Regions from separate parts of the Streptomyces sp. ATLC9 genome, predicted to be linked through region 1. Evidence: riboswitches for the same ligand, from Rfam matches in the RefSeq annotation. Region 1 holds a riboswitch; the other holds the start of a gene.

The links. Region 1 has a riboswitch for thiamine pyrophosphate ahead of AC2CJA_RS22880 (thiamine ABC transporter substrate-binding protein). Riboswitches for the same ligand answer to the same signal wherever they lie in the genome.
Region 2: linked by a shared signal. The riboswitch ahead of thiO (glycine oxidase ThiO) and the one ahead of AC2CJA_RS22880 (thiamine ABC transporter substrate-binding protein) in region 1 are both predicted to bind thiamine pyrophosphate.

Annotation. Positions count from the first base shown of each region.
Region 1 covers NZ_JBXUOY010000295.1:1,708-5,917, forward strand. The annotation lists gene AC2CJA_RS22870 (ABC transporter ATP-binding protein) at 1-46, opposite strand, end outside; gene AC2CJA_RS22875 (ABC transporter permease) at 49-1,743, opposite strand; gene AC2CJA_RS22880 (thiamine ABC transporter substrate-binding protein) at 1,719-2,813, opposite strand; TPP riboswitch at 2,808-2,942, opposite strand; gene rlmN (dual-specificity RNA methyltransferase RlmN) at 3,029-4,135, opposite strand.
Region 2 covers NZ_JBXUOY010000230.1:3,064-7,273, forward strand. The annotation lists gene AC2CJA_RS20640 (Rv2175c family DNA-binding protein) at 17-382, opposite strand; gene AC2CJA_RS20645 (NAD(P)/FAD-dependent oxidoreductase) at 416-1,666, opposite strand; TPP riboswitch at 1,858-1,945, shown strand; gene thiO (glycine oxidase ThiO) at 1,959-3,104, shown strand; gene thiS (sulfur carrier protein ThiS) at 3,101-3,334, shown strand; gene AC2CJA_RS20660 (thiazole synthase) at 3,342-4,139, shown strand.

The DNA.
Region 1 (4,210 bases):
GCCTCCCGAAGCGTACGGTGACGCCGTCCAGTCGCAGCGAGGCCATCCCTACAGCTCTCCCGATCGGTCGGTGCGGGCGCCCTCCAGCGCCAGCAGGGTCGCCGCGCACAGCAGCATCAGGATCGTGCTGAGCGCCATGGCCTGCCCGTAGCTGGCCTCCCCGGCCCGGCCCAGCAGGCGGGCGACGGCGACGGGCAGGGTGGGGGCGTCGGCTCGGGCGATGAAGACGGTGGCGCCGAACTCGCCCAGGGAGACGGCGAAGGCGAAGCCCGCGGCGACCAGCAGCGCCCGTCGCGCCAGCGGCAGGTCGACCTCGCGCCACACGCGCGGCGGCGAGGCGCCCAGCACCGCGGCGGCCTCGCGCAGCCGGGCGTCCACCGCCCGCAGAACCGGCAGCAGGGCACGCACCACGAAGGGGATGCCCACCAGTGCCTGGGCGAGCGGGACCAGGATCCACGACGAGCGCAGGTCCAGCGGAGGCGCGTCCAGGGCGATGAGGAAACCGAAGCCGACGGTGACCGCCGAGGTGCCCAGCGGGAGCATCAGCAGCGCGTCGAGACCGCGCAGCAGCCGCCCGGCCCGGCCGCCCGGGCCGCGCAGGGTGAGGGCGACCGCGGCCGGGACGCCGACGGCCAGGGCGACGGCGGTGGCGGTGGCCGCGTAGGCCAGGGAGTTGCCGACCGCCTCCAGCGGGGCGACGGTGAAGGTGCCGCCGGCCGCGTCGGCCGAGCCCAGGGCGCGGTAGTGGTGCAGCCCGTAGCCGCCGGGTCCGCTCAGGGAGCGTTCGACGAGCACCGCGAGCGGGGCCAGCAGCAGCACGGCGACCTGGATCAGCACCCCCGCCAGCAGCGCCCGCTGCCCGGCCCCGCGCGGACGGCGGGCGGTGCGGGCGGCGTCGACCAGGCCCAGGGCCGCCCCGCGGCGGCGGACGGTGCGCGAGTGGAAGGCCATCAGGGCGGCGACCACGGCGAACTGCAACAGGGTCAGGACGGCGGCGGTGGGCAGGTCCAGCAGCTGGGCGGTCTGCCGGTAGATCTCCACCTCCAGTGTGGCGTGGCGGGGGCCGCCGAGGATCTGGACGACTCCGAAGGAGGTGAAGGTGAACAGGAAGACCATCAGCGCGGCGGCGGCCACCGACGGGAGAAGCGCGGGGAGGGTCACGGCGCGCCAGGCGGCCCACCGGCCCGCGCCGAGCATCCGCGCGGCCTCCTCCTGGCGGGGGTCGAGCTGCGCCCACAGGCCGCCGACGATCCGCACCACCACGGCGTAGTTGAAGAAGACGTGGGCCAGCAGGATGGCGGTGACACCGGTGTCCAGCCGCACCCCCCACCACTGGTCCAGCAGCCCGCCGCGGCCGAGCAGGGCCAGGAAGGCGGAGCCGACCACGACGGTGGGCAGCACGAACGGCACGGTGACCGCCGCCCGCAGCACCCGCCTGCCGGGGAAGTCCAGGCGCGCGAGCACGTACGCGCCGGGCAGCGCCAGCAGCAGGGTGAGTGCGGTGGAGGCCACCGCCTGCCACAGCGTGAACCACACCACGCCGGCGATGTCGGGGTCGGTGAGGACGGCGGCGATCCGGTCCGGGCGCCACCGTCCGCCGTCGTACAGCCCGCGGGCGGTGATGGCGGCGACGGGGTAGGCGAAGAACAGCGCGAGGAAGACGGCCGGCACCGCCGCGAGCGCGAGGCGCGCCGCCGTCCCCGCGCGTATGCCGGTCCTCACCTCACGACGGCCGAGGTCCACGCCCTGATCCACGCCTCGCGGTTCTCGGCGATCTTCGCGGGGGCCATGGTGTGGGGGTCGTCGATCGTCTCGCCGTGGCGGGTGAAGACCTCGGGCAGTTCCGCGTCCTCGCGCACGGGGTTGACGAACATCTGCAGCGGCAGGTCCTCCTGGAAGGACCGGCCGATCAGGAAGTCCAGCAGCGCCTTGCCGCCGGCGGGATTGTCCGCGCCTTCGAGCAGCCCGGCGAACTCGATCTGGCGGAAGCAGGTGCCGGTGGCCACCCCGGTGGGGGCCTGCTCGGGCTCGGGGTCCGCGCCCAGGACCTCGGCGGGCGGGCTGGAGGCGTAGGAGACGACCAGCGGCCGGTCGCCCTTGCCCTTGCCGCCGGAGGAGCCGGAGAAGCGGTCGTAGTACGCCTGCTCCCAGCCGTCGACGACCTCGACGCCGTTGGCCTTCAGCTTCTTCCAGTACTCCTGCCATCCCTCGCCGTACTCGGCGACGGTGGCCAGCAGGAAGCCCAGGCCGGGCGAGGAGGTGGCGGCGTTCTCGGTGACCAGCAGGTCCTTGTAGGCGGGCTCGGCGAGGTCGTCGAGGGTCCTGGGCGGGGCGATGCCGCGCTCCTCGAAGTAGGCGCGGTCGTAGTTGACGCAGACGTCGCCGGAGTCGACGGGGGTGACGCGGTGCTTCCCGGCGTCGAGCCGGTACCGCGCGGGTATCTTCGCCAGGCCCTCCGCCTCGTACGGCATGAACAGGCCGTTGTCCAGGGCCCGGGAGAGCAGGGTGTTGTCGACGCCGAAGAGGACGTCGCCCTGCGGGTTGTCCTTGGACAGGATCGCCTGGTTGAGGGAGGAGCCGGCGTCGCCGCCGCGCAGCACCTCCACCTGGTAGCCGGTCCGCTCGGTGAACTCCTCCAGCACGGCGTCGGAGGCCGCGAAGGAGTCGTGGGCGACCAGGGTGACCGTCTTGCCGCCCTTCCCCTCCTCCCCGCCGTCCCCGGAGGACCGCGAGCCGCCGCACGCCGTGAGGGCGGAGAGGGTGAGTGTGCCGAGGACGGCGGCGCCCAGGGCGCGCCGGAGCTTGGTGTGCACTTTCTTCTGACTCCCTACGCCGGTACTAACCGGATCAGGTCCGAGGGTCTGCGGCTCCCCGGGCGGCCTCTCGGCTCCTCCCGGCGACACCGCACTCTCAGCGCCGTACGCGCTCCCCTGTCGGCTCCGCTGTTTCGGTACTGGTGTTCGGACTGTTTCGCTACTGTGTGCGACCACTGAGGTCACCGCCACCGTACCAGTGGCGGTCGCGTCCTTCAGCGTTCGGTGGCGGCGAGCTGGCCGCAGGCGCCGTCGATCTCCTGCCCGCGGGTGTCGCGGACGGTCACCGGCACGCCGTGCGCCTCCAGCCCGGCGACGAACGCGCGCTCGTCCTCGGGCCGGGAGGCGGTCCACTTGGAGCCCGGCGTGGGGTTGAGGGGGATGAGGTTGACGTGCGCCCGCTTGCCCGCCAGCAGCCGGCCCAGCAGGTCGGCACGCCACGCCTGGTCGTTGATGTCCCGGATGAGGGCGTACTCGACGGAGACGCGGCGGCCGGACTTCTCGGCGTACTCCCAGGCCGCGTCGAGGACCTCACGGACCTTCCACCGGGTGTTGACCGGCACCAGGGTGTCACGCAGTTCGTCGTCGGGCGCGTGCAGGGAGACCGCCAGCCGGCACTTGAGGCCCTCGTCGGACAGGCGGTGGATCGCCGGGACCAGTCCGACGGTGGAGACGGTGATGCCGCGCTGGGACAGGCCCAGGCCGTCGGGCTCGGGGTCGGTGAGGCGGCGGATGGCACCGATGACCCGCTTGTAGTTGGCCAGCGGCTCGCCCATGCCCATGAAGACGATGTTCGACAGCCTCGCGGGGCCCCCGGGCACCTCGCCGTCACGCAGGGCACGCATGCCCTCGACGATCTGGTGGACGATCTCGGCGGTGGACAGGTTGCGGTCCAGCCCGGCCTGCCCGGTGGCGCAGAAGGGGCAGTTCATGCCGCAGCCGGCCTGGGAGCTGACGCACATGGTGACCCGGTCCGGATAGCGCATCAGCACCGACTCCACCAGCGTCCCGTCGTGCAGCCGCCACAGCGTCTTGCGGGTGGTGTCGTCGTCGCAGCTGACGTGCCGCACCACGGTCATCAGCTCGGGCAGCAGCTCGTCCGCCAGCCTCCCGCGCGCGGCGGCCGGGATGTCGGTCCAGGTGGCGGGGTCGGTGGCGTACCGGGCGAAGTAGTGCCGCGACAGCTGCTGGGCGCGGAACGGCTTCTCGCCGATCGCGGCGACGGCCTCGCGCCGCTCGGCCGGGGCGAGGTCGGCGAGGTGCCGCGGCGGCCTGGCGGCTCCGCGCGGCGCGACAAAGGTGAGTTCTCCGGGTACAGGCATAACCCGTCCAGTGTGGCAGATCGGCCGTGGCGCTCCGGGCCGCGGGCGTTGCGGGAACGCGCCCTCGCGCCCGGA
Region 2 (4,210 bases), on a different contig from region 1:
GTTCGGACGGCCGGCGTCAGACGGCCAGCGCCTGGGCGCGCCGCTTCACCTCGGTGCCGCGATTCTCGCGCAGGGCCCGCGCCGGGGTGCCGGGCAGGGTGTCATCGGGCGTGAACAGCCACTCCAGCATCTCCTCGTCACTGAAGCCGTCGTCCCTGAGCAGCGTGATGGTCCCCGTCAGGCCCTTCACCACCCGGCCCTCGCCGATGAAGTCGGCGGGTACCTGGAGCACCCGGTTCTCCCCGCGGCGCACCGCGATGAGCTGCCCCTCCTTGACCAGCTGCCGCACGCGCGTCACCTCGACGCCGAGCCTCTCGGCGACGTCGGGGAGAGTCAGCCAGGCCGGGACGAGAGCATCGGTCTTCGCGTCAATCTCGTTCACGGGAACCAGCCTGCCATCTGCCACCGACAGTCACTAGCGGGCCGCGCTCTTCAGGGGGACGGACGGGTCGGCGGCCCGCGTCGGGTCCAGGGCCGTGCCGCGCTCGATCAGCTTCCGCCCCTGGGTCAGGTCCCGCGGACGGCCCACCGCCAGCAGGGCGCGCAGCACACCGCCGCGCAGCCAGCACACCGACCAGGCCGCGTCCGCCGGATCGCCGCGCCACAGCATCTCGTCCTCGCCGGTGTGGTGGCCCGCGTACTGGACGAAGCGGCCGAACTGCTCGGACCAGAAGTACGGCACCGGGTCGTACAGCGGTGTCTCGGCCTCCCCGGCGGCCAGGCCCGAGGCGACCGTGCGGGCCCCCTGGAGCGCGTTGTCCCAGTGGTGGACCAGCAGGCGGCGGCCGTAGCGGGCCGACGGGTAGGAGGCGCAGTCCCCGACTGCGCGGACACCGGGGGCGGAGGCGCGCAGGTACTCGTCGGCGAGGACCGAGCCGTCCTCGCCCAGCGCCAGGCCGGAACCCGCCAGCCAGCCAGTGGCCGGGCGCGCGCCGATCCCGGTGACGACCGCGCCCGCCGTCAGCACCGAGCCGTCGGACAGCTCCACCTCGCACACCGGGTTCTCCGGCGTGCCGGCCGCGGCGACGCCCGTGACGGCGCACCCGGTGCGCAGTTCGGCGCCCGCCTCCTCGTACCAGACGCGCATCCGGGCCGCCACGGACGGCGGCAGCGCACCGGCCAGCGGCTGACCGGCGGCCTCCACCACGGTCACCCGGCAGCCGGCCTCGCGGGCCGCGGTGGCGAACTCCGCGCCGATCCAGCCGGCTCCGACGACCACCACCTCCCGGCGCCCGGCGAGCACCGGCCGCAGCCGCTCGGCGTCGTCGAGGGTGCGCAGCGGGTACACCCCGGGGACGCCCCCGGCGCCGGGCAGGAGGACCGGCGCGGCGCCGGTGGCGACGACCAGGTGGTCGTAGGGCAGCGGGCCGGCGTCTGTGTCCGCCTCCCGGTCGCCGGTGCGCAGCCCGGTGGCGGCCGTGCCCAGGCGCAGGTCCACCTCCAGGGCCCGGAAGTCGACGTCGAAGGCGGATCCGGCCGCCCTGCCCAGCAGCACGGCCTTGGACAGCGGCGGCCGGTCGTACGGCCGGTGGGGCTCCTCGCCGACGAGGGCGACCGCTCCGGGCCAGCCCTGCTCACGCAGCTGCACGGCGGTCTGCACCCCGGCCATCCCGGCGCCGACGACGAGGACCCGCTGCCTGCTCTGCTGCTCGGTTCGCACACTCACGCGATCACTGTAGGAGGTCGGAGCGGGCCCCGGGACAGCCTCGCGGCAGGGCCCGGTGAGAGCCCTGCCACAGCCGCCGCGCCCGCCGGCGCCCGGGCTCCCCTTCAGCCCCGGCGGGCACGCGGATAGGGTGGGCGTCGTTCCGGGAGCGGGAGGGGACTCCGGCGGACCGGAAGCGGAACGAGGAAGAGCGCGGGAGCCCGGCGCACCGGGCTGAGAGGGAGGCTTGCGCGGCCTCCGACCGTACGAACCTGATCCGGGTCATTCCGGCGAAGGGAGGGGCACGGCGCTCATGCACGTGCTGATCATCGGCGGTGGCGTCATCGGGCTGGTCACCGCCTGGCGGACCGCGCAGCGAGGGGCGCGGGTCACGGTCGCCGACCCGGCGCCGGGCGGCGGCGCCGCCCGGGTGGCGGCCGGGATGCTGGCGGCGGTCACCGAGCTGCACTACGGCGAGGAGTCCCTGCTCGCCCTCAACCTGGCCTCGGCACGCCGCTATCCGGCCTTCACCGCCGAACTGGAGGAGGCCTCGGGCCTGGGAACCGGATACCGCGCCTGCGGCACACTGGCCGTCGCGCTGGACGCCGACGACCGGGCGCATCTGCGGGAGCTGCACGCGCTGCACCGGCGCTGCGGGCTGGAGTCGGCGTGGCTGACCGGCCGCGAGTGCCGCCGCCTGGAGCCGATGCTCGCTCCCGGGGTGCGCGGCGGGCTGCGCGTGGACGGCGACCACCAGACCGACCCGCGCAGGCTGACGGCCGCGCTGCTGGCCGCCTGCGAGCGGGCCGGGGTGCGCTTCGCGCGGCAGCGCGCCGAGCGGCTGTCCCTGTCCGGCGACCGGGCGGCCGGGGCACGGCTGGCCGACGGCACCGCGGTCGGGGCCGACCGGGTGGTGCTGGCGGCGGGCGGCGAAAGCGGTCGGCTGGCGGGGGTGCCCGAGGAGGTCCTGCCGCCGGTGCGCCCGGTCAAGGGCCAGATCCTGCGGCTGCGGATCCCCGGCCCGTACGCCCCGTTCCTCTCGCGCACCGTGCGGGCCCTGGTGCGCGGCGGCCATGTCTACCTGGTGCCCCGGGCCGACGGCGAGCTGGTGCTGGGCGCGACCAGTGAGGAGCGGGGCTGGGACACCACCGTGACGGCCGGGGGCGTCTACGAGCTGCTGCGCGACGCGCACGAACTGGTGCCCGGCATCACCGAGCTGCCGCTGGTGGAGACCCGCGCCGGCCTGCGCCCCTGTTCCCCCGACAACGCCCCCCTGCTCGGCCCGACCGCCCTGCCCGGCCTGCATCTGGCCACCGGCCACCACCGCAACGGGGTGCTGCTCGCCCCGGTCACCGGCGACGCCCTGGCCCAGGCCCTGACCACCGGCGAGCTCCCCGAGGAGGCACGCCCGTTCACCCCCCGGCGTTTCGACCGCACGCTTCAGGAGAGTCCTCTGTGAACACCGGCGCACCCCGTACCGCCGCGACCGTCACCGTCCACGTCAACGGCGAGCCGCGCGAGATCGCGGCCGGTCTCGCCCTCGACGCGGTCGTGTCGTCCCTGACCACCGCCCCGGCCGGCGTCGCCGCGGCCGTCAACGAGACCGTCGTGCCGCGCGGGCGGTGGCCGGCGACACGGCTGTGCGACGGCGACCGGGTCGAGGTCCTGACCGCGGTGCAGGGGGGCTGACGGCGCCATGGCGGACGACACCCTCACCATCGCCGGCACCTCCTTCGCCTCCCGGCTGATCATGGGCACGGGCGGCGCGCCCAGCCTGGACGTGCTGGAGCGGGCGCTGCTGGCCTCGGGTACCGAGCTGACCACCGTGGCGATGCGGCGCCTGGACCCGACCGTCTCCGGCTCGGTGCTGTCGGTGCTGAGGCGGCACGGCATCCGCGTGCTGCCCAACACCGCCGGCTGCTTCACCGCCGGGGAGGCCGTGCTCACCGCCCGGCTGGCCCGCGAGGCGCTGGGCACCGACTGGATCAAGCTGGAGGTCGTCGCCGACGAGCGCACCCTGCTGCCCGATCCGGTGGAGCTGCTGGAGGCCGCCGAGACGCTGGTCGACGACGGCTTCACCGTCCTGCCGTACACCAGTGACGATCCGGTGCTGGCGCGGCGGCTGGAGGACGTGGGCTGCGCGGCGATCATGCCGCTGGGCTCGCCCATCGGCTCCGGCCTGGGCATCCGCAACCCGCACAACTTCCAGTTGATCACCGAGCGGGCGTCCGTCCCGGTCGTCCTGGACGCGGGCGCGGGCACCGCCTCGGACGCGGCCCTGGCCATGGAGCTGGGCTGCGCGGCGGTGATGCTGGCCTCCGCCGTCACCCGCGCCCAGGAGCCGGTGCTGATGGCCGAGGCGATGCGGCACGCGGTGGAGGCGGGACGGCTGGCGTACCGGGCGGGCCGGATCCCGCGGCGGCACTTCGCGCTGGCCTCCTCGCCGGCGGAGGGGATGGCGGACCTCGACCCGGAGCGGCCGGCCTTCGGGTGAGCGTCCGCGGGCCGCGCCGCGATGCCGCGGCGCACTCCGGTGCGCCTGCCCCGGTGCGGTCGGCCGTGCGG